4 regions of the Virgibacillus xinjiangensis genome follow, and region 1 is predicted to be linked to each of the others. Evidence: riboswitches for the same ligand, from Rfam matches in the RefSeq annotation. Region 1 holds a riboswitch; each other region holds the start of a gene.
What was found. A riboswitch is a leader RNA that binds a small molecule or an ion and turns the genes downstream of it on or off. The one in region 1 is predicted to bind S-adenosylmethionine.
Positions count from the first base shown of each region.

Region 1 (7,303 bases):
CTGGGACTCTGACAGTTCACCCATCTGTTTGGTGTGGAGGTCTTCGCTCACTCCGAGACCTGACAGCAAAACAGCGGCATCTGATTCAGCTTCCCAACCGTTCATTTCCGCAAATTCCCCTTCTAATTCAGCAGCACGGATGCCGTCTTCTTCAGAGAAATCGGCTTTCATATAGATGGCGTCTTTCTCTTGTTTGACCGCATAGAGCTTTTCATGGCCCATGAGTACCGTTTCCAGTACGGCATTTTCTTCATAGGCATAGTGATCCTGCTTCAACATAGCAAGGCGCTCGCCGGGTGACATGGATACATGCCCGGATTGCGGCTCCACTTCACCGGAAAGGACCTTTAAAAACGTGGATTTCCCGGCACCATTTGCCCCGATGAGGCCATAGCAGTTACCTGGGGTGAACTTTATATTGACGTCTTCAAATAGTTTCTTGTCGCCATAACGCAAGCTTACGTCCTGTACATTGATCATATAATATAATTTCCTCCTTATTAGAAAAAACTTGGCATCCGCCAAGCTTCGTGCACAATACTTGGATATAAAAAACGTACCTATGTTGCAGTTCATCTATATTATTCGTGATTGTTTAATTATGATAAAAGGCATCACCGTAAGCTTACGGTATTTAAGGTGTTTAGTCAATATGGCGGGGCCTGTTGGGAAGAAAATTTTGTGGGAAACGGAGGATATCCTGTGTGTTGGAAAGGATAACTGGGGGGATAAGATGACGGAATTCCGCTACTGGCGGGAGGGGGAGTATGCATGGGGGAGAAAATGATTTATTTTTTGTTTACAGATACGGGAACGTGGCTCAATCGATTGATCAACTATTATACAAAAACTACCTTGAACCATGTATCCATTGCAGTGGATCCAGGGTTGAAGGAAGTTTATAGTTTCGGCAGAAAACAGCCGGATAACCCTTTCCGGGCGGGATTCGTAAGGGAGGATGTCGGCAATCATCTGCTCAAACAGGCAGATTGTGCTCTTTATGCCTATCCTATGACAGAGAGTGAGTACGAACGAATCATGGAGGAATTATCCATCTTCATAACGAATGAAGACAGCTATAAATATAACTTTCTCGGACTTTTTGGAGTGGTGCTGCGAGTGGAATGGAAACGACCGCATGCCTTTTTCTGTTCACAATTCGTGGCAACATTGTTGAATGGCCTGGAAAGGGTTTGTCTGGAGAAGCCTGCTTGTTTTACAACGCCGGCGGATATCCGCAAGCTGCAGGGGATGAAGCTGATCTATCACGGTAAGCTTGATGACTATCAGACCCAAGTGGAAAAGACCTGTCATAAACTTGTAGCGGAGCAAACGACGGTAAAGCAATCATTGTTTTTTTCCCTATCGGAAAAGGTGAAGGGTTTTGTCTGCCGATGAACGAAGAAAGAGCCGGTCCAATAGGAAACGGCTCTTTCTCCCGTCGTCTTTACGGCTCCATCATATCGATACCCAGCGAGCGGTAAGGGACATGGAGCTTAAAGGATAAATGATTTGCTTCCAGGTCGATATGTTCCACTTCGACTTGGAAGTTGCTTCGTAGGTTCATTTCTGTCACGGCTATATAGATTTCCTCTTGCTTCGGTCTCACGGTCACCCAACTTGGCATTGGCAGGTGGTCGTCCATATACCCCATAATCCGTTGATTTGGAAGTTCCAGCAGTCCCAGTGATATGGAGGTCAGTTTAAGGACCAAGTCGCCATTGTCCTGCACGATCGGTTCAAAGTGCACAGATAGGGGGACCGTGGTAGAGAAAACTGGGAGTTCCCCAATCAAGTGGACATCTTCTTCCAAAGAAATATGGTATTGATGCCTGGACCCCTTCAATGCCTGGTCCAGGTAACCATTGACCAGCTCATTCAGGTTTTGTTTAGTGGTACGGATGGTGAACTCGGAGCTCTCCACCGCGGGCCGTTCCTGACTGGGACGCGGCGGTCCCTCTGCCGCCGGCCAAAAGACCAGAGATATGATGACTAGCACCACCAGGACATTGAACAGTAACAGCCCATAAAACAACTTCTTGTACCTCCCCTTATTCACGTTCCTCTCTCCTCTTGAGGCCATGGCGTTCATTCCTCTTCTTCATTCGTAATATATTCCAGTACCCGCTTGGCAATTCGCTGGTAGCCAAGATCATTCGGATGGAAGTTATCATCGGCGAACAGGTGGACGTCAGCATCCTTGAATAGGTCGGCAATCGGGATGAATACCCCGCCTTCCTCTTCCACAATCTCCTGTCCGCTGGTATTCCAGTTTTGTACAATCATGTCCAGTTCTTTTACATTCTGGAAATAGGCTTCAAATGGATTATAGAAACCGATTAAAAATATTTCGGAATCCGGATTGGTTTCCTTGACGGTTTCAATGATGTCTTCCAGCCTGTGTTCATAGCTCCTGAGTTCTTGATTGAAGGTCTCCATTTGAAGATTGGTGAAATTCTCTTTGGCGACTTTCATAATATCGTTGGCTCCTATGGTGATCAGAACGATGTCGGATTTGGCAATGGACTTGGTGATTTCCGGCTTTTCCAGCCGCTTCAATAACTGGTCGGAACGATTTCCCCTCTTCCCATAATTGTCAAAAGCCACCAATGGAATCCGGTTATTGACGGCGCGATCCAATATGCCGACATATCCTCCCTCTTCCTGAGATGCTCCCACACCTTGTGTGAGGGAATCGCCTACAGCCGTGATATGCCTGCTGCGAGGGGAAAGAGAGTGTATGGCCCTTTGGATCTCTTCCTTGACCCTGATGGAAAGCTGGTCTTGTTCGGGACTTGGCCGGCCCTCTTCTACTGCTTCTTCTTCAACTGGTTCTGCTTCCTCCTCCATAGCAGGGTGCTCTTCGGGTTGTTCTTCAGGAGGCGGAGACTCCTCTTCCTCAGGGATTTGGATTTCTACATTTTCAAAGGGGGACTTCTGAGAAGCCACGACCCATGACACGACAGCTGCCATTAAAAGTATTGCAATTATGGTATAAACCATCGACTTTCTCCTCAACATAACCACACCTATGCTCGTGCAAAATATATCTTTCTATTATTATAATACAAGTATAAAGCAAAACCTATGCGATTTAAGTAAATAAAAAAACGCCTTACAGGAAGGCGGATGTCATGGGTTACCTTGTATTTTTTCCCGGATCCATGGAATTTAAACATGAATGGGAAGTGTCAAAGACTGAAGAAACGCATGAAAAAGCAGGGGATGGACCGCTGTAGCGGCTGATTCCCCTGCTGATTCGGCATGGCAAAAAACTCTTTCCGCTGCCTTCATTTCCTATTTAAACGTTCACAGATTCTCGTGAAGAACGGTTATTCCTCAGCTGTACGGCCTCTTCATATGCATTTTTATTCGTTACGACCGTGATCCCGGAAGCTTCGGCATTTTCCAGTGTACCAGCAGCATCCACCGGATTTTCGACCCATAGAACTTTTCCTTGTGTATGGATGAGCTGTTCGATGACGGCCTGAGGAAGTTGGTCTCCACCAGCCAGAATGGCATCGACCGCTTCGAGATCCTCCGATAGGTCAGTTTTGTCGTTGATCTTTCTCACATCAAAGCCCAACTGTTCCAGCTTACTGCCGGATGATGTGTCATCCGTGGCAGCAATCACTTTCTTGCGTACCCCTTCACCGCTCCGGTCGAAAGGAGAAGAAAGAAGCCACTGTACGGCATCTTGTTCTTTAGGCTCATATCCTCCTGTTTCTCCAGTTGCTTTGGCAATAGCCTGGTCCAGGTCTGCCAGAATGTCCTGTGGCGATTCGATGCCTACGGAGAGGCGTACCAGTTCTTCTTTCACTCCACTTTTCTGAAGGTCCTCCGCTTTCAGCTGCTGGTGGGTAGTGGAAGCAGGGTGGATGATGAGTGATTTGGCATCCCCTACATTGGCCACATGGGACCATAAGTTGACATTGTCAATGAGAGTCCTTCCTGCCTCACGCCCACCTTGGATACCAAAGGTGATCACCGACCCATAGCCGAACGCAAAGTACTTTTTGGCAAGCTCATGTGATGGGTGGCTGTCCAGCCCCGGGAAGCTGACCCATTCTACTGCTGGGTGCTTCTCCAAGTAGGAGGCAACTTTTTCTGCATTTTTAGCGTGTCGCTCTACGCGCAGATGCAATGTTTCCAAGCCTTGCAGAAGGAGGAAAGCATTCTGTGGGCTTAACGATGCGCCGATATCCCTCAAAAGCTGGACACGGAGTTTGGTGATGAATGCTGCAGGGCCCAGGTCCTTATATTGCAAGCCGGCATAGCTTTCGTCAGGTTCGGTGAAACCAGGGAACCGTTCATTGTCCCAGTTGAACCGTCCGCCGTCGACTACCACACCGCCGATGGTCGTTCCATGGCCGCCAATCCACTTCGTTGCCGAGTGGACGACAATGTCGGCGCCCCATGTCAGCGGCTTGGCGACGTAAGGGGTGGCAAATGTATTATCAATGATCAGTGGAATCTGGTATTCATGGGCAATTTCTGCTACCTTCTCCACATCAAAGACGTACAGGCTCGGATTCGTAATGATTTCTCCAAAGACAGCTTTCGTCTTGTCTGTGATGGCTGCACGAATTGCCTCTGGGTCAGTTCCATCTACGAATTTCACATCAATCCCATAGCGTGGAAGGGTGTTCGCAAACAGGTTGTATGTACCGCCGTAAAGATTGCTGTCGGCAACAATCTCATCCCCTGAACTGGCGATGTTGAGAATGGATAGGGTGATGGCGGCCATGCCGGATGAGGTTGCCACCGCACCGACGCCATCCTCGAGCTGGGCCATCCGCTGTTCGAAGGCATCGACGGTAGGGTTCATGATCCGGCTGTAGATATTGCCGGGCTCAGCCAAGCCGAAGAGATTCTGGGCATGTTCGGTATCACGGAAAACATAGGAAGTAGTCTGATAGATTGGCACTGCACGGGATCCGGTGGTCGGATCTGGCTGCTGTCCTCCGTGAAGCAAAACAGTTTCGGGGTTGAACGATTGAAATTGAGACATGGGTAATTCCTCCTTGGTTTTTTGATGAGATATTTCACACCGCTCCTGGAGATGGGGAAGGGATATAAAAAAGCCCTCTTCCTAAGAAGAGGGATTGGTTATCAACCGTCCTCCTCTTATCTTCCAGATCGATCGGGTATGGATCTGTAGGATGTAGCACCTTTAATAGCGAGTGTCTCTCGCTCGTGGTTGCCGGGTTTCACAGGGCCTATTCCCTCCACCGCTCTTGATAAGAGATTAATCTTTACTAAATTACTAAACATTATAGGCTTTTGTGCCTGTAACTGTCAATAGATTTAGAAAATTTGACGTATGGGAGGAGTGCATGGAATATCGGCGAGAGGAGTGCGGGAATCGGCAGGAGGAGTGTGAAATCCGCGGGAGAGTGGGGGGGATCAGCAGAAGGAGCGAGATATCCGCTGTAGAGTGAGGGGATCAGCAGGAGGAGCGAGATATCGGCGGGAGAGTGAGGGAATCAGCAGGAGGCACGGGTTATCCGCGGGAGAGCGAGGGAATCGGCAGGAGGAGCGAGATATCGGCGGGAGAGTGAGGGAATCGGCAGGAGGAGCGAGATATCGGCGGAAGAGTGAGGGAATCAGCAGGAGGAGCGAGATATCCGCTGGAGAACGAGGGAATCGACAGGAGGAGCGGGATATCGGCGGGAGAGCGAGGGAATCGGCAGGAGGAGCGAGATATCGGCGGAAGAGCGAGAGAATCGGCAGGAGGCAGTCAGTTTGCCTGCTCTCCTGCCGAGGTCTTTTTCAAGGACTTTTGGGTCTGGATGCTTCTTCTATAGGTGGAAGCCATATAAATGATCAGTGCCGTCCAGATCAGGACAAAGGCTACGAGATGTGCCTGGGTAAATGGTTCCTGATAGAGGAAAACTCCCAACAACAGCATGATGGTCGGTGCGATGTACTGTAGAAATCCTACCATGGCCAGCGGAATTTGTTTGGCTCCGCTGGCGAACATCAGCAATGGGATGGCAGTAGCGGCGCCACTGCCGGCCAAGATCAGGTTAGTTGTGGACAGTGGTGCTGCCCATGTGAACGAATTGGCCGGAATGGCAGATAGATAGATCAGAGCGATGGGGGTGACCATTAGCGTTTCAATGGTCAGGCCGGTCATCGTGCTGACCTGAACTATTTTCTTCAATAGCCCATAAAAGGCAAAGGAGAAAGCGAGAATCAGGGAGACCCATGGAAAGACACCATAGCTGATGGTTAGATAGACTACTCCACATGCTGCGAGAATGAAAGAAACAATCTGGCTGCCGTTGAATCTCTCTTTCAAAACGATGGCGCCAAGCAAAATGCTGACGAGCGGGTTGATATAATAACCGAGACTAGCCTGGATCACATGGTCACTGTTCACGGCCCAGATAAACGTCAGCCAGTTGAGGCTGATGAGAATGGAGGCAAGAGCAATTCCCCAGAATCTCCGTTTGTTTCGGATGACTTCCTTTGTCTCGTGAAGAATGGCCTGCTGTTTTCCTGTTAGTAAAATAATGACAACCATGAAGGCGAAGGCCCAGATGATGCGGTGGGCAAGTACCTGGCCGGCAGGCACGTGATCCGCCAACTTCCAGTACATGGGCAGGAATCCCCATAGAAAATAAGCTCCCAAGGCGTACAGGATGCCGATTGTTGCCTGATTATCTTTCATGATATGTTTTCTCCTTTCTATAATAAGTCCCAACCCAGTACGAGGGGGTTAGTATTCGAAATCAAATGGCGTGCAAATAAGACAAGTTTAGGAGGAAACGTAGAGAAAAGCAATACTAAGCCTAAAAGAATATCTGGAAAACGCTTTCAAAATCCATTTGCCCATCATAGAATGGAAGTAAGCAAGCTTTTCCACTATGAGCCAGGAGGTTTGATGATGGGAGATAAAACGAACAGGTTCGAGACGGAAGTGGTTCATAAAGGGTATGATTCCAAGAAAATGCTCGGCAGTTTGGCGGTTCCCCTGTTCCAGACATCCACTTATACGTTCGATACATCGGAGCAGGGGGAGAGGCGTTTTTCGGGTGAGGAAGAAGGATATGTATATTCGCGGCTTGGCAACCCCACGGTAACTGTGCTGGAGGAGAGGATTGCCGCACTTGAAAAAGCGGAACGGGGACTGGCCTTCTCCTCAGGGATGGCAGCGGTCTCTGCCGTGTTGGTATCACTCACGAAAACAGGAGATCATATACTTTGTTCCCAGGGACTTTATGGCTGCACATTCGGCCTGCTGACCATGCTGAAGGAAAAATACAAGATACAGCATGATTTTTCCGCAATGGAAAGC
Region 1 is NZ_JBHRSA010000027.1:25,804-33,106, reverse strand. It holds gene ACFOGI_RS06555 (ABC-F family ATP-binding cassette domain-containing protein) at 1-480, opposite strand, end outside; gene ACFOGI_RS06550 (hypothetical protein) at 772-1,398, shown strand; gene ACFOGI_RS06545 (YpmS family protein) at 1,448-2,059, opposite strand; gene ACFOGI_RS06540 (SGNH/GDSL hydrolase family protein) at 2,089-3,003, opposite strand; gene ACFOGI_RS06535 (O-acetylhomoserine aminocarboxypropyltransferase/cysteine synthase family protein) at 3,302-5,011, opposite strand; SAM riboswitch class I at 5,125-5,247, opposite strand; gene rarD (EamA family transporter RarD) at 5,741-6,676, opposite strand; gene megL (methionine gamma-lyase) at 6,893-7,303, shown strand, end outside.

Region 2 (7,303 bases), on a different contig from region 1:
GAAAAATAAATTGTACAAACGAACACTTCCGTGCGTATGGAGGTGTTCTTTTTCGTTGTATCGCTAGCCTTCCATTCATAATTATTCCTCCGGTAATCCATACTAAGGAAAAGTCCAGAAGGAGGAAATCAAATGGGTGAACAGTCAAGATTCAAAGCAGGAGATAAAGCACCGAATAATGGCATATATATAGAAAAAGGTGAAACGGGAAGCAACGTGGAAGACCCGCGCCAGTTGGAGATGGAAGCAGGCCAGGAGTTTCCTCAGAATACCAACCAGGACCGGGTGTGGATCAAGAAACGCGACCTTCATAAACCAGGTGTCCAGGGAAGAAGCAACAACTAGTGTCAGGCTGCTCTGTAAATGGAGCGGCTTTTTTATGGAGCAAGGTCTCCAATAAATAAATCACTTCCATTTTTAATCGATCGATCATGCAAACCAGGTACATAAAGAAGAAAACCCTACAGGAGGAGAGATGCTGAATGAATCCGTTATTTGTCAGTCAGGAGGAAGTTTTCAGCTTTTATAAGAATGGCGATAGGGTAGAGCAGAAGACAGAGGTGCGATTCGACCCGCTCACCGGGGAATCTTCCAGGTTGGTCGTTGATCCCGGGATGCAACCGGCTAAAACGGACTATTTCGAGGAAGGGGTAGAGACCGGCGGTGACCAATGCCCGTTCTGCCCCGAGAATCTGGAGGCATTCACGCCGGTATTCCCGAAAGAGATATCCCCGGAAGGAAGGATTCGGAAGGGAGAATCGGTCGTATTTCCAAATCTCTTTCCTTACAGCAAGCATAATGGGGTAGTCGTACTCTCCGAAGAACATTATGTCACCCTGAAGAACTTTACAATCCCAATGATGCGGGATGCATTCCAGGCAGCACAACAATATATTCAGCAGGTACTCCGGTCGGAAGAGGAAGTAATGTATGCTTCGATCAATTGGAATTACCTGCCGGAAGCGGGAGGGAGCATTCTGCATCCGCATCTCCATGTGGTCGTGTCGGAAGCAGCAACCAATTACCAGAGTCTATTTGACCGCAAGTCCAGGGCTTTTCAGGAAAACCATGGCATCGAGTATCTTGCCTGGCTGTATGATCAAGAAAAGGATGGAGAGCGTTGGATCGGGGAAAAAGGAAATACAGCATGGATGCATTCATTTGCTCCAAAAAGCCATTATGATTTTCAAGCGATTTTTAAAGGGCTGACAGACATTACTGAATTTAAGCAGCAGGATTGGGAGGACTTTGCTAGCGGCCTGCAGGCAGTATTTCTCACCTTGCAAGAAGAGGGACTGGCCAGTTTCAATATGTCGCTGACCTTTTCCAATGAAGGATCTCCGGCCCATGCCCGGGTCATCCCCAGACTTTCCTACAGCGGAGTTGGCACCAGTGATATGAACTTTTTCCACACCCTTCATCAGGAACCAATCGTTTATAAAAATCCGGAAAAGGCTGCTGCAAAGGTAAGGAAGAACTTCGAAGGAGACAATGCCCTTCCATGATCGGCAGGGAGTCCTAAATTATAGCTCTCCTGTATGACGTTTTATTCCTAGTACGCGCACGCCACTGCAAGAAAGATGCGATTTTGCGGAATTACACCATTAACTGTAAAATTCTAAAATTGTGTTGACATTGTTGTCGAACCCATATAGTATTAAGTCTATGAAAATTGTATACAGCTTATCAAGAGTGACTGAGGGAACAGGCCTGAAGACGTCACAGCAACCTTCCATGACGGAGTGGTGCTACCTCCTGCGGAATGAGTATCCATTCTGGAAGATAAGGTATTGAATCAGTAATCAACCTCTCTTTCACATATGGAAAGAGGTTTTTTTGTTTTAGGCGATATGGGGGAACAGCATGATTGAGCTGCGTAATCTGGAGAAAGTATTTAAAGTGAAGAACAAGCAGGTCACGGGTGTGGATCAGGTAGACCTGCGTATCGACCGTGGAGAGATTTATGGGATTGTCGGGTACAGCGGAGCAGGTAAAAGCACACTCCTCCGCTGCATCAATATTCTGGAGCGGCCGACAGCAGGGGAAGTGCTGATTGATGGTACCGATCTGCTAAAACTGCCGGCCAAAGAACTAAGACAGGCGCGCCAGTCGATCGGCATGATTTTTCAAGGATTCCATCTTGTCTCTTCCAAAACGGTGGCGGAGAATGTAGCGTTCGCCCTGAAGGCTGCAGGCCTTGGCAGGACAGAACAACAGAAGCGGGTGGCGGAGCTGTTGGAACTTGTTGGTCTAGCCGATAAGGCCGACACTTATCCAGCCCAACTCAGCGGGGGACAGAAACAGCGGGTGAGCATTGCCAGGGCGCTGGCCAACAACCCGAAAGTGCTGTTGTGTGACGAAGCGACTTCCGCCTTGGATCCAAGCACCACCAAATCGATTCTCCGGCTGCTGAAAAAGATCAATGAGGAGCTTGGAATCACGATTGTCATCATCACCCATGAAATGGAAGTCGTCAAAGAAATCTGCCACCGTTGTGCCGTGATGCAGGCTGGCAAAGTGGTGGAAGAAGGAAAGGTTTTCGATATCTTCGCGAACCCCAAAGAAGAATTGACCAAGGATTTCATTCAGACCGTCCTGCAATTTACATTGCCGGAAAAGCTTTTGAGAGAGTGCAAGGGCACCTTGGTAAAATTGCAATTCCGCGGGGATCTGGCCAAGGAAGCGGTGGTTTCCGATATGCTGCAGGCCTATCCGGTGAGCGGCAACATCCTTCATGGGAAAGTGGAGTACATACGGGACATGCCTCTCGGCGTGTTCATGATGGAACTAACTGGTGCAAAAGATCAGATTGACGGAGCGATTGCTTACTTGGAAGAACGAATTGAACAAGTGGAGGTGGTGCAGCATGGATCGGTTGATTGAACTGCTTCCGGAGCTGAATCAAGCATTCTTTGAAACTTTGTATATGGTAGGCATCTCCCTTGGAATCGCCATTCTCGTCGGACTGCCGCTAGGAATCCTTTTATTTGTCACGGATCGCGGAGTATTCCTGGAGAACCGCTTCGTAAAGGTGACAGCAGGGATCATTACCAACCTGGTACGCTCGATCCCGTTTATCATACTGTTGGTTTTTCTGTTGCCTGTTACAGATGCACTGCTTGGCACCACGATCGGGCCGACGGCAGCAGCAGTGCCTCTATCGGTGGCAGCCATTCCATTTTTCGCTCGGATTGTAGAAACGTCAGCAAGAGAGATTGACCAAGGTGTGATAGAAGCAGCTGTATCTGTCGGTGCATCCCCATGGATGATCATTAAGGATGTCATCCTACCAGAGGCAAAACCAGGAATCATCAGCGGATTGACCATCACGACCATCAGCCTGATCGGTTTTTCTGCAATGGCAGGGACAGTCGGCGGTGGCGGTATAGGTGATTTGGCCATCCGTTATGGGTATTACCGCTATGACGATTTGATCATGTATACGACAGTCATTGTCCTGATCGTGCTTGTCCAAGTTATCCAATATGCCGGCGACTTCATTGCCAAGGCAGTTAACAAACGCTAAAAAATACACCCACTGAGGAGGAAATTAAATGAAAAGACAACTGGGAATTATTCTTACATTACTCGCATTATTAGTATTGGCTGCATGCGGCGGAGGAGAAGAAAGTGCTTCAGGTGCCGATGAAGGTGGAAAGGACACCATACGCTTCGGTGCCACATCCGGACCGTACAGTGATATGGTCAATAAAGCGCTGAAACCATTGCTGGAAGAAAAAGGGTACACTGTCGAGAATACAGAATTCAGTGACTATATCCAGCCGAACAATGCCTTGCATAACGGAGATATTGATGCCAACCTGTTCCAGCACAAGCTATATTATGAATCGTTTGCAGAAGAAAACGGCATGGACTTGTCTGAAGTGAAAATCGTGCCGACTGCACCGATGGGACTGTATTCCAACACTTATGATTCCATCGAGGATATTGAGGATGGAAGCAACATCACGATTGCCAATGACCCTACGAATTTGGCACGTACACTGATCATGCTGGAAGATGAAGGGCTGATCACTCTCGATGAGGAGGTCGACCAGTTGCGGGCAAGTCTTGACGATATCGCCGAGAACCCGAAGGATCTGCAGTTCAAAGAAATTGAAGCAGGCCAATTACCACGTACAGCTGATAGTGAAGACTTGGCAACCGTGCCAGGCAACTTCGCCCTTGCTGCTGGTATGGATCTGCTTGACGCCCTCGCGCTGGAAGATATGCCTGATGACTACCGCAATCGTGTGGTAGTGAATACAGAGGATCTTGACAGTGAATGGATTCAGGATATCAAGGAAGTCATCGAATCACCAGAATTTGAAGAAATCATTGATGAGGAATTCAAAGGATTTGGCAAACCACAATGGATGACGGAATAAAGAAATGAAAGAGGCTGTGTTTCCCTTGGAGGGGGAGCACAGCCTTTCTATTGGATATATGGATGGGATTACTAGAACAGACCGAGTTTGCCAATCCGTTCTGCCGCTTCAGCAAGCCTTTCTTCGCTGTCGAGGAGGCCGACTCGAACATAACCTTCTCCCTGTTCCCCGAAACCATTACCTGGAGCGACCGCCACATGGGCTTTTTCCAACAGGAGGTCGGCGAATTGCTGGGAGGTATAACCTTCCGGAATGGGCAGCCAAGAGAAGAATGTACCTTTTGGTGCTTCCACCTTCCAGCCGATGGAATGAAGTTTGTCCACAAAAACATCTCTTCTTTTTTCATAGGTTTCCACCAGTTGATCGACTGCTGTCTGGTCAGCCGTCAGTGCTTTCTCTGCAGCCTGTTGGATGGAACTGAACAGACTTACATATAAATGGTCCTGTATGAGATTGATGCTCTCGATGACCGATGGATTTCCGACAGCGAAAGCGACACGCCACCCGGCCATATTATACGTTTTCGACAAGGTGTACATCTCGACACCGACATCCTTGGCACCGTCAAATTGAAGGAAGCTGAGGGGTTTTTTGCCGTCAAACCCGATGGCACCATAGGCAAAGTCATGGACCACACAGATGTTATGCTTGTTGGCAACCTCTATGGTTTCCTGGAAAAACTCTTCTGTAGCTGTACCAGAAGTCGGGTTGTTCGGGTAATTTAAAAACATCAGTTTGGCTTTCTCGAGATCCTCGTTACTCAATGCCTCGTAATCGGGTAAAAAGCCGTTCTCTGCCGTCAATGGCATGAACGCAGATTCAGCGCCTGCCAGGGCAATTCCTGACATATAATCCGGATAACCGGGGTCAGGCAGGAGAGCGGTATCCCCAGGATTCAACAGGCATTGGCTGATTTCCACCAACCCTGTTTTGGCCCCGGCCATGATCGCGACCTCACTCTCAGGATCCAGCTCCACTCCATATTCCCGCTGATAGAACTCAGCGATCGCTTTTTTCAGGAAGGGCTGCCCGCGGAATGGGGAATATTTATGGTATTCCGGAATCCCGGCAGATTGCTTCAGCTCTTCCACAATATGATCCGGTGTCGGCAAATCGGGATTTCCCTGCCCGAGGTTGATGACATCATGGCCTTGGTCTTTCAGCCGCTGTACTTTTTTAACCAAGCTGGCAAAAAACTGCTCCGGCAGCCGTTTCAATGTCTCTGATTGTTCGAATTGCTGCATGATTTCACTCTCCTAAACGGTGTACATGGTTCTTTTCACTTTCTATCATCATTCCTTTCAGGGGGGACTTGCCGTCAGTCATACATCTCTGGCACACGGCTATCGAATACAGGTACATCCTCCCTGATTTTTTCGACGGATGAAAGGTCCAGTTCTGCTCTGAGGGTCTCTATTCCGCTGTTGCTTCCAACAGCAAGTTCATTGCCCCACGGATCGGTGACCATCGAGTTCCCTGCAAAATCAGTTCCTTCGTGGGAGCCGACTACATTGCAGGAGACGACGAAGAATTGATTTTCAATCGCTCGTGCCAGTTGGAGGTACTTCCAGTGATCCGTTCTCGCTGATGGCCATTCCGCTACAATGTGCAGCACCTGTGCATCCAATAATGCCAGCTGACGTGCAAGCTCCGGGAAGCGGAGGTCATAGCAGATGATCAGTCCCATTTTCACGCCATCCAGTTCAAATGTCTGCACTTTTTCCCGTCCACCTGCCAAGTACTTCGGTTCATTCAACATCGGGACAAGGTGGATTTTATCATACTGATAGACCCGTTCCCCCGCACGATTGAAGACAAGGTTGGTGTTATAGAATCGACCGTCTTTTTTATTGCCAATGGAACCGCCGATGATATTGACCTGATGCTTTTTCGCCAACTCGCTCAGAAAAGATGCACTTGGTTCTTCCTTACGATCCGCCGTCTCTTCCAGCTTATCCAGCGCATATCCGGTATTCCACATTTCAGGAAGGACAAGTGTATCAGGATCCCCCCGCTTAACCGTCTCTGTCACCCACTCTTCTACACGGCGACGGTTCTCCTCAGGATCTGCCGCCACCACTTCCATCTGATAGATTGCGTATTTCATAAACCATCCGCCTTTCCATTCAATTGTTCAAGTAACTATGTAATAGTATCTTACTCGGGCGTCAATGCACCGCACTCGTGCCGCAACACGCTCACTCGGGCCCCAGCACCCGCCACTCGTGCCGCAACGCCGCATACTCGGGCGTCAATGCACCGCACTCGTGCGCCGCCAGCCCGACTTACACCAGCAAGCATCCGATAGCACCGGCATGTCCGCCGCGGTCAAGAAAGACCGGATCATATGGCAGCATGTCCTGAAATCCCGAGAGAACATTCTTCAGCGGGATGTTCCCGTTAAGCGTGCTGCCGGTGAAGACGATGGTTTCAACTTCCTGAGCGGCCGCTGCCTGGCCGGCGAGCATGATGAGCGTCTCTCCGACAAACTGGGTCAAACTGGCCATATGATCTGCAGGTGTGGCATCTTCCATGATATGCGCCTTGCCGAAATTAGCTGCGGTCAGTTCCCCGGAAATAGGCGGTGCCTCTCCACCGGAATAGATATCCTTGACCAATAAATCATTCCTGCTTCTGTCACCGTCTTTCGCAAGTTTCACCAGTTCCGGAAACTTCCGCTCACCCGTCAGCCGGATACTCAACCCATACCAGGTTCCGCCACCGATTCCACTGCCAAGCAGCCGTTCATAGCTATCAGGGGTCACCCGGAATATGGAAGTTCCGGTCCCGATGCTGACCAGGATGAAGTCTTTTATGGCATCCAGCTTCTCTTCTGTCAGCAAGTAGCGTGTTCCATCTGTCAATGCGGTGAATTCATCAACAGTTTCCACCTGGTGACCGGAATTCTCTTTGAT
Region 2 is NZ_JBHRSA010000058.1:20,582-27,884, forward strand. It holds gene ACFOGI_RS16195 (5'-methylthioadenosine/S-adenosylhomocysteine nucleosidase) at 1-9, shown strand, start outside; gene ACFOGI_RS16200 (YjzC family protein) at 133-345, shown strand; gene ACFOGI_RS16205 (hypothetical protein) at 483-1,505, shown strand; SAM riboswitch class I at 1,681-1,789, shown strand; gene ACFOGI_RS16210 (methionine ABC transporter ATP-binding protein) at 1,864-2,883, shown strand; gene ACFOGI_RS16215 (methionine ABC transporter permease) at 2,867-3,526, shown strand; gene ACFOGI_RS16220 (MetQ/NlpA family ABC transporter substrate-binding protein) at 3,555-4,388, shown strand; gene ACFOGI_RS16225 (pyridoxal phosphate-dependent aminotransferase) at 4,460-5,632, opposite strand; gene ACFOGI_RS16230 (carbon-nitrogen family hydrolase) at 5,707-6,495, opposite strand; gene coaW (type II pantothenate kinase) at 6,674-7,303, opposite strand, start outside.
Region 2: linked by a shared signal. The riboswitch ahead of ACFOGI_RS16210 (methionine ABC transporter ATP-binding protein) and the one ahead of ACFOGI_RS06535 (O-acetylhomoserine aminocarboxypropyltransferase/cysteine synthase family protein) in region 1 are both predicted to bind S-adenosylmethionine.

Region 3 (7,303 bases), on a different contig from region 1:
TACTTTACAGCTGATGATTTTCCAGGGGAAGGGCATGAAGATGAACCATTATTCAAAATCGGGCCTTTTCAGGAAGAAAATAAAATTGTAAAAGGAATGATATAATGACAACGGCAGTATTGAGCGATAAGAAAATGAAAACGTTTGAAGAAATAGAATCGGCAGTAAGGAGCTACAGTCGTGGCTGGCCGACCGTATTCGAAAAAGCAAAAGGATATAAAATGTGGGACACGGATGGAAACGAATATATTGATTTCTTTGCGGGTGCCGGCACTCTAAACTATGGCCATAACGATGACACCATGCAAGAGAAGATGATTGAATATATCAAGAATGATGGGATTATCCATAGCCTGGATATGGGGACTACTCCAAGGAAAGAGTTCCTGGAGCGTTACAAAGAAGTAATTTTGGAGCCCCGCAATTTGGATTATAAAATCATGTTCCCAGGACCTACTGGGACCAACACGGTTGAAAGTGCACTGAAAATTGCTAGAAAGGTGACAGGCCGTGACACGGTCATCAGTTTCACCAACGCATTCCATGGTATGACCATTGGATCACTTTCTGTAACTGGAAACTCCTTTAAGCGCCATGGGGCCGGTGTGCCGCTGCATCACTCAGTTTCCATGCCTTTCGATGATTATGTAGATGGCCAGAGTTCTATTGCATACCTTGAACGATTCCTGGAAGACAGCGGAAGTGGTGTTGCACTGCCTGCTGCTATTATTCTGGAAACCGTACAGGGTGAAGGCGGAATTAATGCTGCCAGTATGGAATGGTTGAAAGAGATTGAAAACATCTGCCGCCGTTGGGACATTTTGTTGATTGTAGATGATGTCCAAGCAGGTAATGGACGCACAGGGACATACTTCAGCTTTGAACCAGCTGGAATTAAGCCAGATGTAGTCTGTCTCTCCAAGTCAATTGGTGGTGTAGGTCTGCCAATGGCTATTACACTGATCAAATCTGAATATGATCAATGGGGACCAGGTGAACATAATGGTACTTTCCGAGGAAATAACCTGGCATTCATTGCAGCAACTGAAGCACTCAATCGCTGGGAGACAGATGATTTTGCTAAAGAAATTCAGGAAAAGGCTGATTTCTTAAGTGACTCTGTAAAAGAAATCATCAATAAATATCCGGAGCTGAATGGCACAGCGCGTGGTCGTGGATTAATGCAAGGTATCGCCATAGACAAAGAAGGACTTGCCAGCGAAATTTGTGCAGAGGCATTCAATCGTGGCCTGATTGTAGAGACATCCGGTCCTAGCGATGAAGTGGTAAAATTCCTTCCGCCGTTAGTCATTGACAAAGATGGTCTGGCAAAAGGCCTGGAAATCCTGGAAGAAAGCATTAAAGCTGCAACTGCTAAATAATCATCGTAATATATTTCACTAAAATATATAGAGAAACAGCAATAGTTTTCATACAAAATGACGAAAAGGGGAATTCGACATGATCGTAAAATCTTTGGAAAATATTATTGGAACAGAGGACGAAACATCTGATGGCAATTGGACCAGCCGCCGTTTTATCCTGAACAAAGACGGTGTGGGCTTCAGCATGAATGATACTGTAATTGCTGCTGGTACAGAAAATTACTTCTGGTATAAAAATCACATTGAAGCCGTTTACGTAATTGAAGGAGAAGGACAGATCGAAGAAGTTGAAAATGGTGGAAAGATGCATGATCTGAAGCCTGGCACTCTCTACCTTCTGAATGATCATGATAAGCATAAAGTCCATGCAAAAACCCAATTGCGCATGGTTTGTGTGTTCAACCCGCCACTTGTCGGAACTGAGACACACAATGAAGAAGGAGTTTATCCACTACTGACTGAGTAGTTCAAAAGGCATTCGAGGATAGGACTTTATGGTCCTATCCTTTTTTACTATTTTAGTATTAAATGAATTTTTTCTGAAAAGTGTATTGACGAATGGAGTATAACGGTATAGAATGACTAGCAACAACTACATAAACAATTTCCAAAATTCTTATCAAGAAAGGTGAAGGGAAAAGGCCCTTGTAAGCCTCGGCTACAGATGTAGAACGCCTAAATGGTGACAATTCCTATACTAATGGTTGACTATAAGATAAGAAGAGAATCAGCAGAATGTAAGAATATCCTTTTTTATTCTGGAGAGGTTTTTATATTCTGATGTGGAAAAAACTCATATGGAGGGTTGATGCGTGAATAATGAAGTAATCACCTACGACGAATTCACTGGGGATCCTTTCAAGAATTGGGTATCACAAGATGAAACCAAAGGAGCGTCTACCATTCTGAAATGGGCATATGATTCCTATGGCGATGGTGTCACCTATGCATGCAGCTTCGGTGCCGAAGGAATGGTATTGATTGATTTGATTTCTAAAGTGAAGAAGGATGCGCAGATTGTATTCCTTGATACAGATTTGCATTTTCAGGAGACATATGAGCTCATTGAGGAAGTAAAGGCGAAGTATCCGGAACTCCGAATTCATATTAAAAAACCTGAGCTGACTCTGGAAGAACAGGCGGAAGAACATGGGTCAGCATTGTGGAAAAGACAGCCGGACCAATGCTGTTTCATTCGTAAGATCAAACCACTCGAGGATGCGTTAAGCGGTGTACCCGCTTGGATTTCAGGCCTGCGCAGAGAACAATCGCCCAGCCGCAGTAAAACAGACTATGTGAATAGAGACGAACGATTCAAATCCATCAAGGTTTGCCCCCTCATTCATTGGACTTGGGATGATGTCTGGGACTATATCCGGACGAATGATCTTCCATATAATGAATTGCATGACAATGGCTATCCTAGTATTGGCTGTATACCGTGTACTTCACGTGTAAGTGACTCCGGTGATTCCCGTGAAGGAAGATGGGCAGGCTTCAATAAAACTGAATGTGGCCTTCATACAAATGGTTGAACAAAGCCTTTTATTTTTAATTTAAATCCGAGTATATTGCTAGAAATACAATACTTTTGGTTTACTAGAAACTCCGTAATTCCCTGGTATGATAAGATTTTTTCCTTATGAATCAGGGCTAAAAATTACAATTAAAGCCGAGTAATACGCTTTGTATACACGGCATATCAATTAAAGAGCCAATCGGTGGCAGGAACCTAAAATGTCTGCTGATTGGCATGGAGAACAATAAAAAATAGTATCTTATGGGGTGAGTATCTTTGCAATTATTGGAAACCAATAGTCCTTTCAGTAAGGAACAGACAGAGGATCTCAATCGTATTCTGCCAACCTTAACAGAGACACAGAGAATATGGCTGAGTGGGTATCTTTCAGTGCCGCAGCAATCTAGTGGCGGAGTGGCCGCAGTTTTGGAAAATCCAACGGCATCTCAGCCAGCTGTTCAGCAAACTGCATCGCTGAAACAGAGGGAGTTGACCATTTTATATGGTTCAGAAACAGGTAATGCCCAGTCAGTCGCTAAGGATTTAGAAGAAAAAGCGAAAGCACGGGACAAGAAAGTAAAGCTCGCTGCTCTGGATGATTTTAAACCAAAAGATTTAAAGAAGGTACAGGATCTGATGATTGTGACTGCTACACATGGAGAAGGGGACCCACCAGATAATGCCATTTCCTTTCATGAGTTCCTGCATAGCAGAAAAGCACCGAAATTGCAGGATGTACGTTTTTCAGTTCTGTCATTGGGAGATGAATCGTATGAGTTCTTCTGCCAGACTGGAAAAGATTTTGATAAACGACTGGAAGAGTTAGGCGGAGAGCGCTTGTATGGACGCGTTGACTGTGATGTGGATTTTGATGAGCCCGCTGCAGAATGGGTGGAAGGAGTTCTCAGCGAATTAGAGAAAGATGATGTGGGAACTGGAGCTGAAAATTCCTCCGTCGATCAGTTGGACCCAAGCTTGACAGCAGGACAGCCGATTTATTCCAGAACGAATCCATTCAATGCAGAGGTGCTGGATAATATTAATTTGAATGGAGAAGGGTCTAATAAGGAAACTCATCACCTGGAGCTCTCACTCGAAGGTTCAAATTTGGCGTATGAACCTGGCGACAGTGTTGGCATCTTCCCCAAAAATGATCCGGAGTTGGTAGAGAGTTTTATCGGTCAAATGAACTGGGATCCAGAAGAGAGCGTACCGATTAATAAGCAGGGGGAAGTCAGATCACTGCGGGAAGCACTCCTTTCCAATTTTGAAATCACGCGAATTACCAAGCCATTACTGAAGAAGGCGGCAGATTTATTCAATAATGATGAACTGACAGCCTTTCTAAGTCCTGAAAAAGAAGAAGAACAGAAAACTTATATGGATGGCCGTGATCTGCTCGATCTCGTAAAGGATTTCCCTCCAAAGGACATGGAGCCAGCCGACTTGATCCAAATCCTTCGTAAGATGCCGGCACGCCTATATTCCATTACTAGCAGCTATCAGGCAAACCCGGAGGAAGTGCATCTGGCCATTGGCAAAGTAAGTTATCACTCAAACGGCCGTGACCGCAGTGGTGTTTGTTCTGGTCAATGTGCAGAGCGTGTAGAACCCGGGGAGACTCTTCCCATCTATATTCAAAAGAATGAGAACTTCAAATTCCCGATGAACGGTGAGACGCCGGCAATCATGGTGGGTCCTGGTACTGGAGTCGCCCCATTCCGTTCGTACTTGGAAGAATTGGAAGAGTTGGAAGTGGAAGCAAAGACTTGGCTATTCTTTGGTGACCAACATTTCACCACGGATTTCCTCTACCAGGTAGAATGGCAGAATTGGTTGAAGAATGGTGTACTGACCAAGATGGATGTCGCTTTCTCCCGTGACACGAAGGAAAAAGTTTATGTGCAAGACCAGATGCGAAAAAATAGTGCTGAACTTTACAAGTGGGTTCAGGAAGGTGCCAATATCTATGTATGCGGGGATGAGAAGAAGATGGCACAGGATGTCCATGATACTCTGCTTGACATCTTCCAGAAAGAAGGAAACATGAGTGCTGAACAGGCAAATGATCTGTTGAAAGAAATGCGTCAGCAAAAGCGATATCAGCGAGATGTATATTAAGGCAAGGATAAAGTGAAAGGAGCTTAACAATGGCAGAAAATAGATTTCCATCACAGGAAGGACCACCGAGTGAGTTGGAACATATCAAAGAAAACAGCAACTATTTGAGAGGAACCATTGAGGAGGGGCTGAACGACCCTATTACTGGTGCCATCTCTGAGGATGATACAAAACTATTGAAGTTCCATGGAAGCTACCAGCAGGATAACCGTGATCAACGGAATGAACGCAGGCGGAAAAAGCTGGAACCTTCCTATCAATTCATGATTCGCGTCCGGGCGCCAGGCGGAGTAGCTACACCTGACCAGTGGCTGGCCATGGATGAAATTGCACGCAACTATGCAGATCAGACATTGAAGCTCACGACAAGGCAGGCTTTCCAAATGCATGGGGTGTTGAAAAGGAATCTGAAACAGACGATGCAGGACATTAATGCATCACTTATGGATACACTGGCTGCTTGCGGAGATGTTAACAGGAATGTGATGTGTAATCCGAACCCTTATCAGTCGGAAGTACATGCAGAGGTTTACGAATGGTCGAAAAAACTGAGTGATCATTTATCACCGAGGACGAATGCCTACCATGAAATATGGCTGGATGGGGAGAAGGTAGAAGACACCCGAAGAGCAGAGGAAGAAGTAGAGCCGATGTATGGACGTTATTACCTTCCAAGAAAGTTCAAAATAGGGATTGCTGTTCCTCCTTCCAATGATATTGACGTTTTCTCCCAGGACCTTGGTTTTATTGCCATCTTGGAAAACGGAGAATTGAAAGGATTCAATGTCGCGGTGGGCGGCGGTATGGGCAGCACACACGGGGACACTGCTACATATCCACAAGTTGCACGTGTCATCGGCTACTGCCCAGCAGATAAAATCATAGAAGTTGCGGAAACGGTCATAACAATCCAGCGGGATTATGGGAATCGTTCCGACCGGAAGAATGCACGTTTCAAATATACGGTGGATTCCAACGGCCTTGACTGGATCAAAAGGGAACTGGATGAAAGGCTTGGCTGGGAGCTGGAAGAGGAGAAATCCTATCATTTCGACCATAATGGTGACCGCTACGGCTGGGTCCAAGGAAAGGACCACTGGCATTTGACCTTGTTCATCCAGAACGGTCGCTTAAAGGATACTGAGGAACATCAGATGATGACAGGAGTAAGGGAGATAGCCAAGATTCATACTGGAGATTTCCGCCTAACTCCCAATCAAAATCTAGTTATTGCTAATGTGACCGATGAAAACAAGAAAAAGGTGGAAGAATTAGCAGCCAAATATGGTCTAACCGAAGGCAGTCATCATTCCGCACTGCGGAGGAATTCCATGGCATGTGTGGCACTCCCGACTTGTGGTCTGGCAATGGCAGAAGCAGAAAGATATCTTCCATCATTGATTGATAAAGTGGAAGACATTCTCGGAGAAGCCGGCTTGAGTGAAGAAGAAATTGTTATCCGCATGTCGGGCTGCCCGAATGGTTGTGCACGCCCAGCTCTGGCGGAGATTGCTTTTATAGGGAAGGCACCAGGCAAATATAATATGTATCTTGGCGGAGGTTTTACCGGCGATCGATTGAACAAACTTTACCGTGAAAATATCGATGAGGCAGAAATCTTAAATACTTTGCGTCCGCTCCTCTTGGAGTATGCAAAAGAACGCCAGGAAGGTGAGCATTTCGGAGATTATGTCATTCGTGCAGGCTATGTGGAAGAGGTTCAATCAGGACTAGATTTCCATGCAACGGTGAAAAACTGAAATATAGCAGGCGCATCAGAAGGGAAGTGAGGGAATGGGTAAAGTTTATCTAGTAGGAGCTGGTCCGGGTGATCCAGACCTGATAACGGTGAAAGGTTTGAAGGCGATCCAAGAGGCGGATGTTATTTTATTCGACCGTTTGATTAATGAAGAATTGCTGCAGCATGCCTCTGAATTTGCAGAATTGATTTTCTGCGGGAAACGTCCTGATCAGCATTCACTCACACAGGAGAAAATCAATGAACTGCTGTGTGCGTATGCAAAACAAGGAAAAGTTGTAACAAGGCTAAAAGGCGGAGACCCGTTCATATTTGGAAGAGGCGGTGAAGAAGCCGAAGAATTGAGCCGGCACGGGGTACCTTTTGAAATCGTTCCAGGCATCACTTCCGGCTCTGCAGCAGCCGCGTATGCCGGGATCCCGTTGACCCATAGGAATTACAGCTCATCCGTCGCTTTCGTCTCCGGGGTTAGTAAGCAAGATGGAGCGTCTGAGAGCTATTGGGAACATCTTGCACAGG
Region 3 is NZ_JBHRSA010000051.1:1,567-8,869, forward strand. It holds gene ectA (diaminobutyrate acetyltransferase) at 1-105, shown strand, start outside; gene ectB (diaminobutyrate--2-oxoglutarate transaminase) at 105-1,382, shown strand; gene ACFOGI_RS14380 (ectoine synthase) at 1,462-1,851, shown strand; SAM riboswitch class I at 1,999-2,107, shown strand; gene ACFOGI_RS14385 (phosphoadenylyl-sulfate reductase) at 2,198-2,920, shown strand; gene ACFOGI_RS14390 (assimilatory sulfite reductase (NADPH) flavoprotein subunit) at 3,181-5,025, shown strand; gene cysI (assimilatory sulfite reductase (NADPH) hemoprotein subunit) at 5,055-6,785, shown strand; gene cobA (uroporphyrinogen-III C-methyltransferase) at 6,820-7,303, shown strand, end outside.
Region 3: linked by a shared signal. The riboswitch ahead of ACFOGI_RS14385 (phosphoadenylyl-sulfate reductase) and the one ahead of ACFOGI_RS06535 (O-acetylhomoserine aminocarboxypropyltransferase/cysteine synthase family protein) in region 1 are both predicted to bind S-adenosylmethionine.

Region 4 (7,303 bases), on a different contig from region 1:
GCCCACTTTGCCAGCAAGAGCCCGGTTGCAACACCTGCAACCGCTCCGGTCAATGTCCCAGTCAGGATCGGTACTGTAAGCCGCTTCAGTGTTTCACGCTGTTCATACAGAGGGTATGCCAACGCCACCACCGCTGGTCCAAGCAGCCAGTTAATCCAGCCCCCGCCAATCATATAGGTCTCATAAGGAATTTGGAATACTAATAAAAAGACCACAATGAATACGGTAGAAGGGATCACCGGAGCCAGAAAAGTATAGGTCCATCTCCAATAGATCCGGAGGGAAAGATAATAGACGGTAACGGTTGCTAGGAAGGCGATGAGACCTATGAAGATATTACCCATGGCTGCCTTCCTCCTTCGTGTAGCTAACCTCACTGTTTTCTCGATACTTCCTGCGGGCCAGCCATTGACTGACATGGCCGGATACGACCATCACTACCAGGGTACTGCCCAGTGCAATGAGTACCAGCATAAAGCCAGCCCCCTCAAATAAACCAAAATAATTCATGATACCTACTGTAGCAGGGATGAAAAACAATGCAAGATGCCTGACCACGAACTGTGCTCCCTCATCTACCCAATGGGGTTTGACAATCCCGGCCATCAACAAAGAAAACAGCAGTACCAAGCCAATGACGCTCCCAGGTATAAACAAATCAAATGCTTGTTGAATACGGGTACCTATCCAGTACATTCCGAATAGCACCGAGACATGCAGCATAACTTTCACGAACTTTTGCAAGAGCGCTCACTCCAATTTCCATTTCATACAGTCTAGTATAGCAAAAATGATAGATACCAAGAAAAAACAAAACCGGACAGCAGTCAATTGCTGTCCGGTTTTTCCTGTTAGTTGGCCAATCTTTTTCACTCAGCTGAGTTGGAGGCATGCCCACCAACTGGCGGGAACTCGTATTAGTGTAAATCCTAGGTACCAGAAGACTGCAAAGGGCAACCAGGCTCCTATGCGGTCTATCTTCTAACCTATCTTCTTATTTCCAAACTTCTCCGGAGACTTCCAGGACATGGCGGATCTTGGCCCACTGGTCCTCTTCTGAAATATCATTCCCCTCTTCTGTGGAGGCGAAGCCGCATTGTGGACTTAGAGCAAGCTGTTCATATGGCAGGTACTCGGCAGCTCTGGAAATCCGCGACTTGACTTCTTCTTTCTCTTCCATCTCCCCGACCTTGGTAGTAATCAGGCCGAGAACCACGTGGAGGTCATCTCTTTTCACATGCTTCAGAGGCTCGAATCCACCAGAACGCTCATCATCAAATTCCAGGAAGAGCCCATCCACCTGAAGCTGGCTGAAAATGATTTCGGAAACAGCCGCATATGAACCTTCACTGAAATAATGGGAGCGGTAGTTTCCGCGGCAAATGTGCATGGTGATCAGCATATCATCCGGACGCCCCTCGAGTGATTCATTGATGGCGCGTGTGAAGAGATCCCGCAGCTTCTCTGGATCATACCCCTTGTCGCGAAGGGATTGAAGACCTTTCTCCGATAAGAAAGTAGCCCAAGAAGTGTCATCCAGTTGCAGGTAGCGGCACCCAGCCTCATAAAATGCTTGGATAGCTTTCCTGTATGCATTCGTCAAGTCTGGAAGAATGGCTTCTACTCCATAGGCATCCTCATCTATCTCTCCTCGAAGCAGGAGCATATTCGGGCTCGGAATGGTCATCTTTGGTACATGTTGATCTCCTACCTGGTTATGTAGAAATTTATAGTGGTCCAGGAATGGGTGGCTTTCATCAAAATCCACTCGGTCGATTACTTTGATGGAACGGGATTTGGTTTGGATTCCGTCAAAGGTGATTCCTTTCCCTGAATCATAGCCTTTCACACCCACAAGATTTTCCAGGAAATCAAAATGCCACCAAGAACGGCGGAACTCTCCATCGGTGATGGACTGCAATCCTGCTTCCTTTTGCTTTTCCACCAGCTTGATGATTTCTTCGTCTTCCACTTTCCGCAGCTGTTCTGCAGTGATTTCTCCATTTGCTCTTTGCAATCTTGCCTGTTTCAACCTCTGCGGACGCAACAAGCTTCCCACATGGTCCCCTTTGAATGGTGCTTTTTTCTCTAATTTTACTGCCATTATGTATTCCTCTCCTTCTGAGTTGTATGTAATGAAACAGGGCCTCTCCATAAGAAGAGACCCTGTAGAAACAGTTTATCCCTCTTATCTTTCAAGCTTATACAGCTTGCTGGACGTAGCACCTTGTCGAAAGACAGGTTGCTGAGGCTTCATCGGTCCAGTCCCTCGGCCTCTCCGGATAAGAAACAATTCACTCAATTATCTGTAATTTCATATCTACTATAATAGCATTTTTCCCTTGAAAAGCAAAGTGGAGCACTAATTCCATTGGTATGGAGTCTGCTGATAGACATAGTAATTCAACCAATTGGAAAACAGCAGATGTGTATGGGATCTCCAAGTATTCAACGGATCTTGGTTCACATCATTATTTGGAAAGTAATTTTCTGGGACATCAATATCCAGTCCTTTATCAAGATCACGGGCGTATTCTTCCGCCAGCGTGTCTGCATCATATTCCAAGTGCCCAGTCACCATAATATGCTTTTCATCTTTGGATAAGATGATGAATGCACCCGCCTCTTCCGATGAAGATAGAAGCAGTAGACGAGGATCTTCCTCAATCTCTTCCATAGAAACCGCAGTATAACGAGAGTGTGGAGCATTGAATACATCTTCAAACCCTCGAACCAAATTGATGGTCTGGTCAGCAACCTGATGCTGATAAATCCCCGAGAGCTTCTTCGGCAACGGGAATTTGCCGATACCATAGTGATAATACAAGCAGGCCTGTGCCCCCCAACAGATATTCAAGACAGAGGTTACATTGTTCTTGCTCCACTCCATGATTTCCGTCAATTCTTCCCAATAGTCCACCTCTTCAAATGCAAGGTGTTCGATTGGAGCACCAGTGATGATCATTCCATCAAAGCGGCGGTCTTTAACTTCACTGAATGTTTCATAGAACGTATCCAAATGGGATTTGCTGGTAGTTTTCGCTTCATGTGTCTTCATCCGCAGAAAAGATATATTTACTTGCAACGGCGTATTTCCCAATAGGCGAAGCAGCTGCAGTTCCGTACGTTCCTTTTCCGGCATGAGATTGACGATCAGTATATTCAGTGGACGGATATCTTGAGACCTTGCACGATCTTCATCCATGACAAATATCTTTTCATGTCTCAGCTCTTCCGTAGCAGGCAGTTCTTTCGGTATATTTATTGGCAACAGCATCTCCCCCTGTGATTGCTCAGATAATGCTTACTATTATAAAGATAATGCAAAATTCCCGCAACACCTTTCAGCTAAGATTGGAGCGGACTTGGTTTAACAGCCCCCCTTAACTGGCAATCCACTTCGCAGCAGCTAGTAAATCAGGAAAAACAAAATCTGCAACAACTCCTCCAGAATCTCCATTACCAACCAGGATCGTTCTTACTCCTGCATCCCTTCCTGCAAGAATATCTGGTTCACGGTCACCTACCATATAACTTTCTTTCAGGTTTACCTGGTGCTTCTCCGCTAAATCCAGTATCATCTGAGGCTTCGGCTTACGGCACGCACAATTGGCATAGGGCTTATGAGGACAGTAAGCAATATCATCAATTAATGCGTTTTCTTTCCGCAGAACTTCCTGCATTTTCATATGTACCTCTCTCAATGCTTCTTCTGCCATGAAGCCGAGACCGACCCCTCCCTGATTCGTCACCACAAATACCTTGTAGCCGGCAGCATTCAGAAGTTGGACTGCCTCACCTGTTCCAGGCAGCAGGTGAAAATCTTCCGGGGTGTTCACAAATGTCACCCGGTCTGTCAGTACTTCATTAATGACGCCATCCCGGTCCAGAAATATTGCTTTATCCATATTTCATCCTCCTTTCACTCTAAAAAAGCATACCCAACTATTATGTGGGTATGCTTCCTCATCTCCTACAACTCCAATTCTTGTGGAGGCTGTCCTGTTTTATTCATTAGACGAACAGCAACTGGCTCAATTTCAAGAACGATGAAGTTCGGGTCATGCGGTCCTTCCAGATACATCTCCATATCGTGTGTCCACAATCGACTCCGCATTTCCTCGGAATCATTGAGGCTCACTTTGCCTTGATACTCTACATAGTCATCTCCGAATCCTTCCCCTTCATACCCAATCAGAATATGCGTGTAAGGATTGGCTTCCAATTCATCGATTTTGTCCGTATCCTTGCTTGTCGGTGTATAGAGTTTCATGCCCTCATGATAAAAAGTCATATAACGGGAATGTGGTTTATCCTCTTTGATGGTAGCCATGGTCCCTACCGAACTCTCCTGAAGAATCTTTTCCACAGTTGATTGAATATCTTTCTGATCCATGCGGAACACTCCTTTTAATATCCCTTTTGTAGTAGTCTTCCTTACTCCAGAGAAAAATAAACGCAACTTTGAATTGGCCTTTTTGAAATCAAAGCCTACAGATGATTTCGGCACCAATCTTGCGTGGGTGAGAAAAAACATGCTGAATCCTGTACTGGCCGTGCCTAAGGCTTTGCTTGCTTTCACTTTCCTGTTCCTATAAAAAAAGAGCAATCGCACCAGGATGCAATTGCTTTTATACTTTTTCTGCCAACAGTTTTTCAAACCTGGCAATCAATGCAAATATATAGGCGGTGTTCTTAGAGACATAGGACGCCTCTTTCCTCACCCCGGGTTCCCCGCTTTGCCAGCGGTGATAGAAGGCAAAAACACGTTCAAATTCCTTGTAATTGATCTTTCTTTCCTTAGATATACTCACACTTGGCTTCCGGAAGGTCGCCGGCTTTACCAGCAGACAATCCTCTGTCGGACGCACGGCAAACCAGAGGGGCGACTGATGGTTTTTTGGAACCGTGTGGATCTCAAATTCGAAATCCCGCTCATTGATCTTCTCCCATATATCAACTGCCTGCATAACAACAACCTCCACTGATAGATTGTCTCCATGATAATACACCCTGTAGGAATCTTTCAATATATTGTTTCGAGGGAAGGGAAGAAATATCCTTTCAATTCTAGCAGATTTATAATAAAGATGAATAATTTGGAAGGAAAAAGGTTCTTTGCAGCTTCCCGTTCCACGTGAAACGTCACCCCAACTCTTTCTTCATCTGATTGACAACATGTTCATAGACCTGGCAGTCCCCCTTAGAGAACAAGACCATCCTCACTTCTCCAAATGAACATTGTCCCAAATAAGCCACCAACGTGCGGATCGCGACAATGGATGCTTCTTCTACAGGATACCCATACACTCCAGTGGAAATGGATGGAAAGGATATACTGGACAAGCCTTCGTCATCAGCTAACCTCAGGGAATTGCTGTAACAGTTGGCAAGCATTTCCTCTTGGTGATCCTCACCCTTTCTCCAGATCGGACCGACCGTATGGATGACATGCCGAGCAGGCAGGTGATACCCATCCGTCATGACTGCCTCCCCGGTTGGCAGATGGTTACCATCCAACCGATCGCTGCGTATTTTCTTGCATGCCTCCAACAATCCTTTTCCGGCAGCACGGTGGATGGCCCCATCTACTCCTCCTCCACCGAGAAGAGAACCATTTGCTGCATTGACAATAGCATCCGTACTCTGTTCCGTAATATCGCCTGTCATAAGAACCAGCCTATTTTCATTGATCTTCACTTCCATAACAACCCTCCTCTATCACACTCGTCGACTGGCAGGAATTCTTCATAGCTTATATTCCTTTCCCCCTCTGAATTGAAAATAACATTCATTAAAACCCTGTTCATCCCATCTCTTAAATCATAAGGTCAAATGCCAATTCCCGCGCATAGAATAAAGATGGAGTAATCTTAATTAGGTGAAGGGGGATCCAAATGTCTGATTTCAGACCATACCGCAAAAAGGGGGAGGACCTTTTCCAGAGCCTCACCAAGTCACTGAAAGACGTATTCGAGCATGACGTTTTCTCACCATTGCACGGTAAATTCAGCTCGTTTCGGGTGGACATAAAGGAAACAAGGGCTGCCTATCATATCCAAGCGGAGCTTCCCGGCTTTTCCAAAGAGGATATAACCATTGAAGCAGGCAGTGACAACCTTACCATCAGGGCGGTAAGACAGTCAGAGAAAGAAGCATACGATGAAGGGACAAAAATTCTCCGGCAAGAAAGACAGTATGGCGAGTTTATACGGCAATTCCCCATCAGTAATATGAAGGAGGACGGCATTGCCGCCAAATTGGAAGATGGTATGCTGTATGTGGAAGTTCCGAAGAAGACACCGGGCAAACCGGCCCATAAACAAATCGACATTGAATAGATACAGGTCCCCCGGGCAATACAACGGGGGACGATTTTTGTTAAAGCGGCGGAAACAGTAAGACCCCTGACAACACGCATATAAATCCGGGGGATTATATGGCCTATTTCCTCTGTGATTGCAGCTTCCATTGCCTGTATATCTGCTTGACTGCCTCTAAATGCATCCCTTCATGGAAGGAGTTGAACATCAACGTTTCCCCTGCTGTAGAGAACGTAATCCCTGCTGAATTTGTGAATGGCTCTGGAAGTTCATCCTCCACCCGCCCATGGTGTGTACCTTTGATCCGTTCCAATTGTTCCGTAAGCACCTGTTCTATTTCTTCCAAGGACGGTGGCTTTCCTTCCCAGTCGGAAGGGCTGGTGCCAGGGGCAAAAAATCCGGCAAATCTGTCGGGTATTTTCGTTTCCTCTCCAAGCACCCCATATGCAAGCTTTTCTTGAATAAAAGCAATGTGCCCAAAATTCCAACGGATATTGTTGCGAAAACCTTCTGGAATATGATCTGCTGCCTCTTCTGGTATGCGGGATATGGATTGAAGGGTGATTTTCCGAACTTTTTCCATATGATCGAATAGCAGTTGTTCCATCATTGTTTCTCCTCCCCGATAAGTACGGCCATCCTTTGACGCCTTTATCTTGGTTCTGCTAATTTACTTCTTTACGGCTTAGCCAATTTCCTCTTTTTACAGTCAATTTTTCTACTACCTATCACCGCTATTTCTTTAAAATCAAATAGAAAAGGCAGCGGGAAACGCTGCCTTCTCTACTCCAAAGCCTGTGCAAGATCTTCAATAAGATCGTCTCCATCCTCTATGCCGACAGAGAGACGGATGAGGCCATCTGTGATGCCTAGTTCTCTCCTTCTTGCTGCAGGAATGGACGCATGGGTCATCTTTGCAGGAACCGATACCAAGCTTTCCACGGCACCGAGACTTTCTGCAAGAGTAAAGTAGTTCAACT
Region 4 is NZ_JBHRSA010000046.1:171,468-178,770, reverse strand. It holds gene ACFOGI_RS12900 (LrgB family protein) at 1-344, opposite strand, end outside; gene ACFOGI_RS12895 (CidA/LrgA family protein) at 337-744, opposite strand; gene ACFOGI_RS12890 (5-methyltetrahydropteroyltriglutamate--homocysteine S-methyltransferase) at 995-2,104, opposite strand; SAM riboswitch class I at 2,186-2,289, opposite strand; gene metA (homoserine O-acetyltransferase MetA) at 2,363-3,271, opposite strand; gene ACFOGI_RS12880 (D-glycero-alpha-D-manno-heptose-1,7-bisphosphate 7-phosphatase) at 3,384-3,908, opposite strand; gene ACFOGI_RS12875 (pyridoxamine 5'-phosphate oxidase family protein) at 3,974-4,396, opposite strand; gene ACFOGI_RS12870 (hypothetical protein) at 4,632-4,970, opposite strand; gene ACFOGI_RS12865 (O-acetyl-ADP-ribose deacetylase) at 5,146-5,706, opposite strand; gene ACFOGI_RS12860 (Hsp20/alpha crystallin family protein) at 5,898-6,341, shown strand; gene ACFOGI_RS12855 (DinB family protein) at 6,445-6,933, opposite strand; gene ACFOGI_RS12850 (bifunctional cystathionine gamma-lyase/homocysteine desulfhydrase) at 7,107-7,303, opposite strand, start outside.
Region 4: linked by a shared signal. The riboswitch ahead of ACFOGI_RS12890 (5-methyltetrahydropteroyltriglutamate--homocysteine S-methyltransferase) and the one ahead of ACFOGI_RS06535 (O-acetylhomoserine aminocarboxypropyltransferase/cysteine synthase family protein) in region 1 are both predicted to bind S-adenosylmethionine.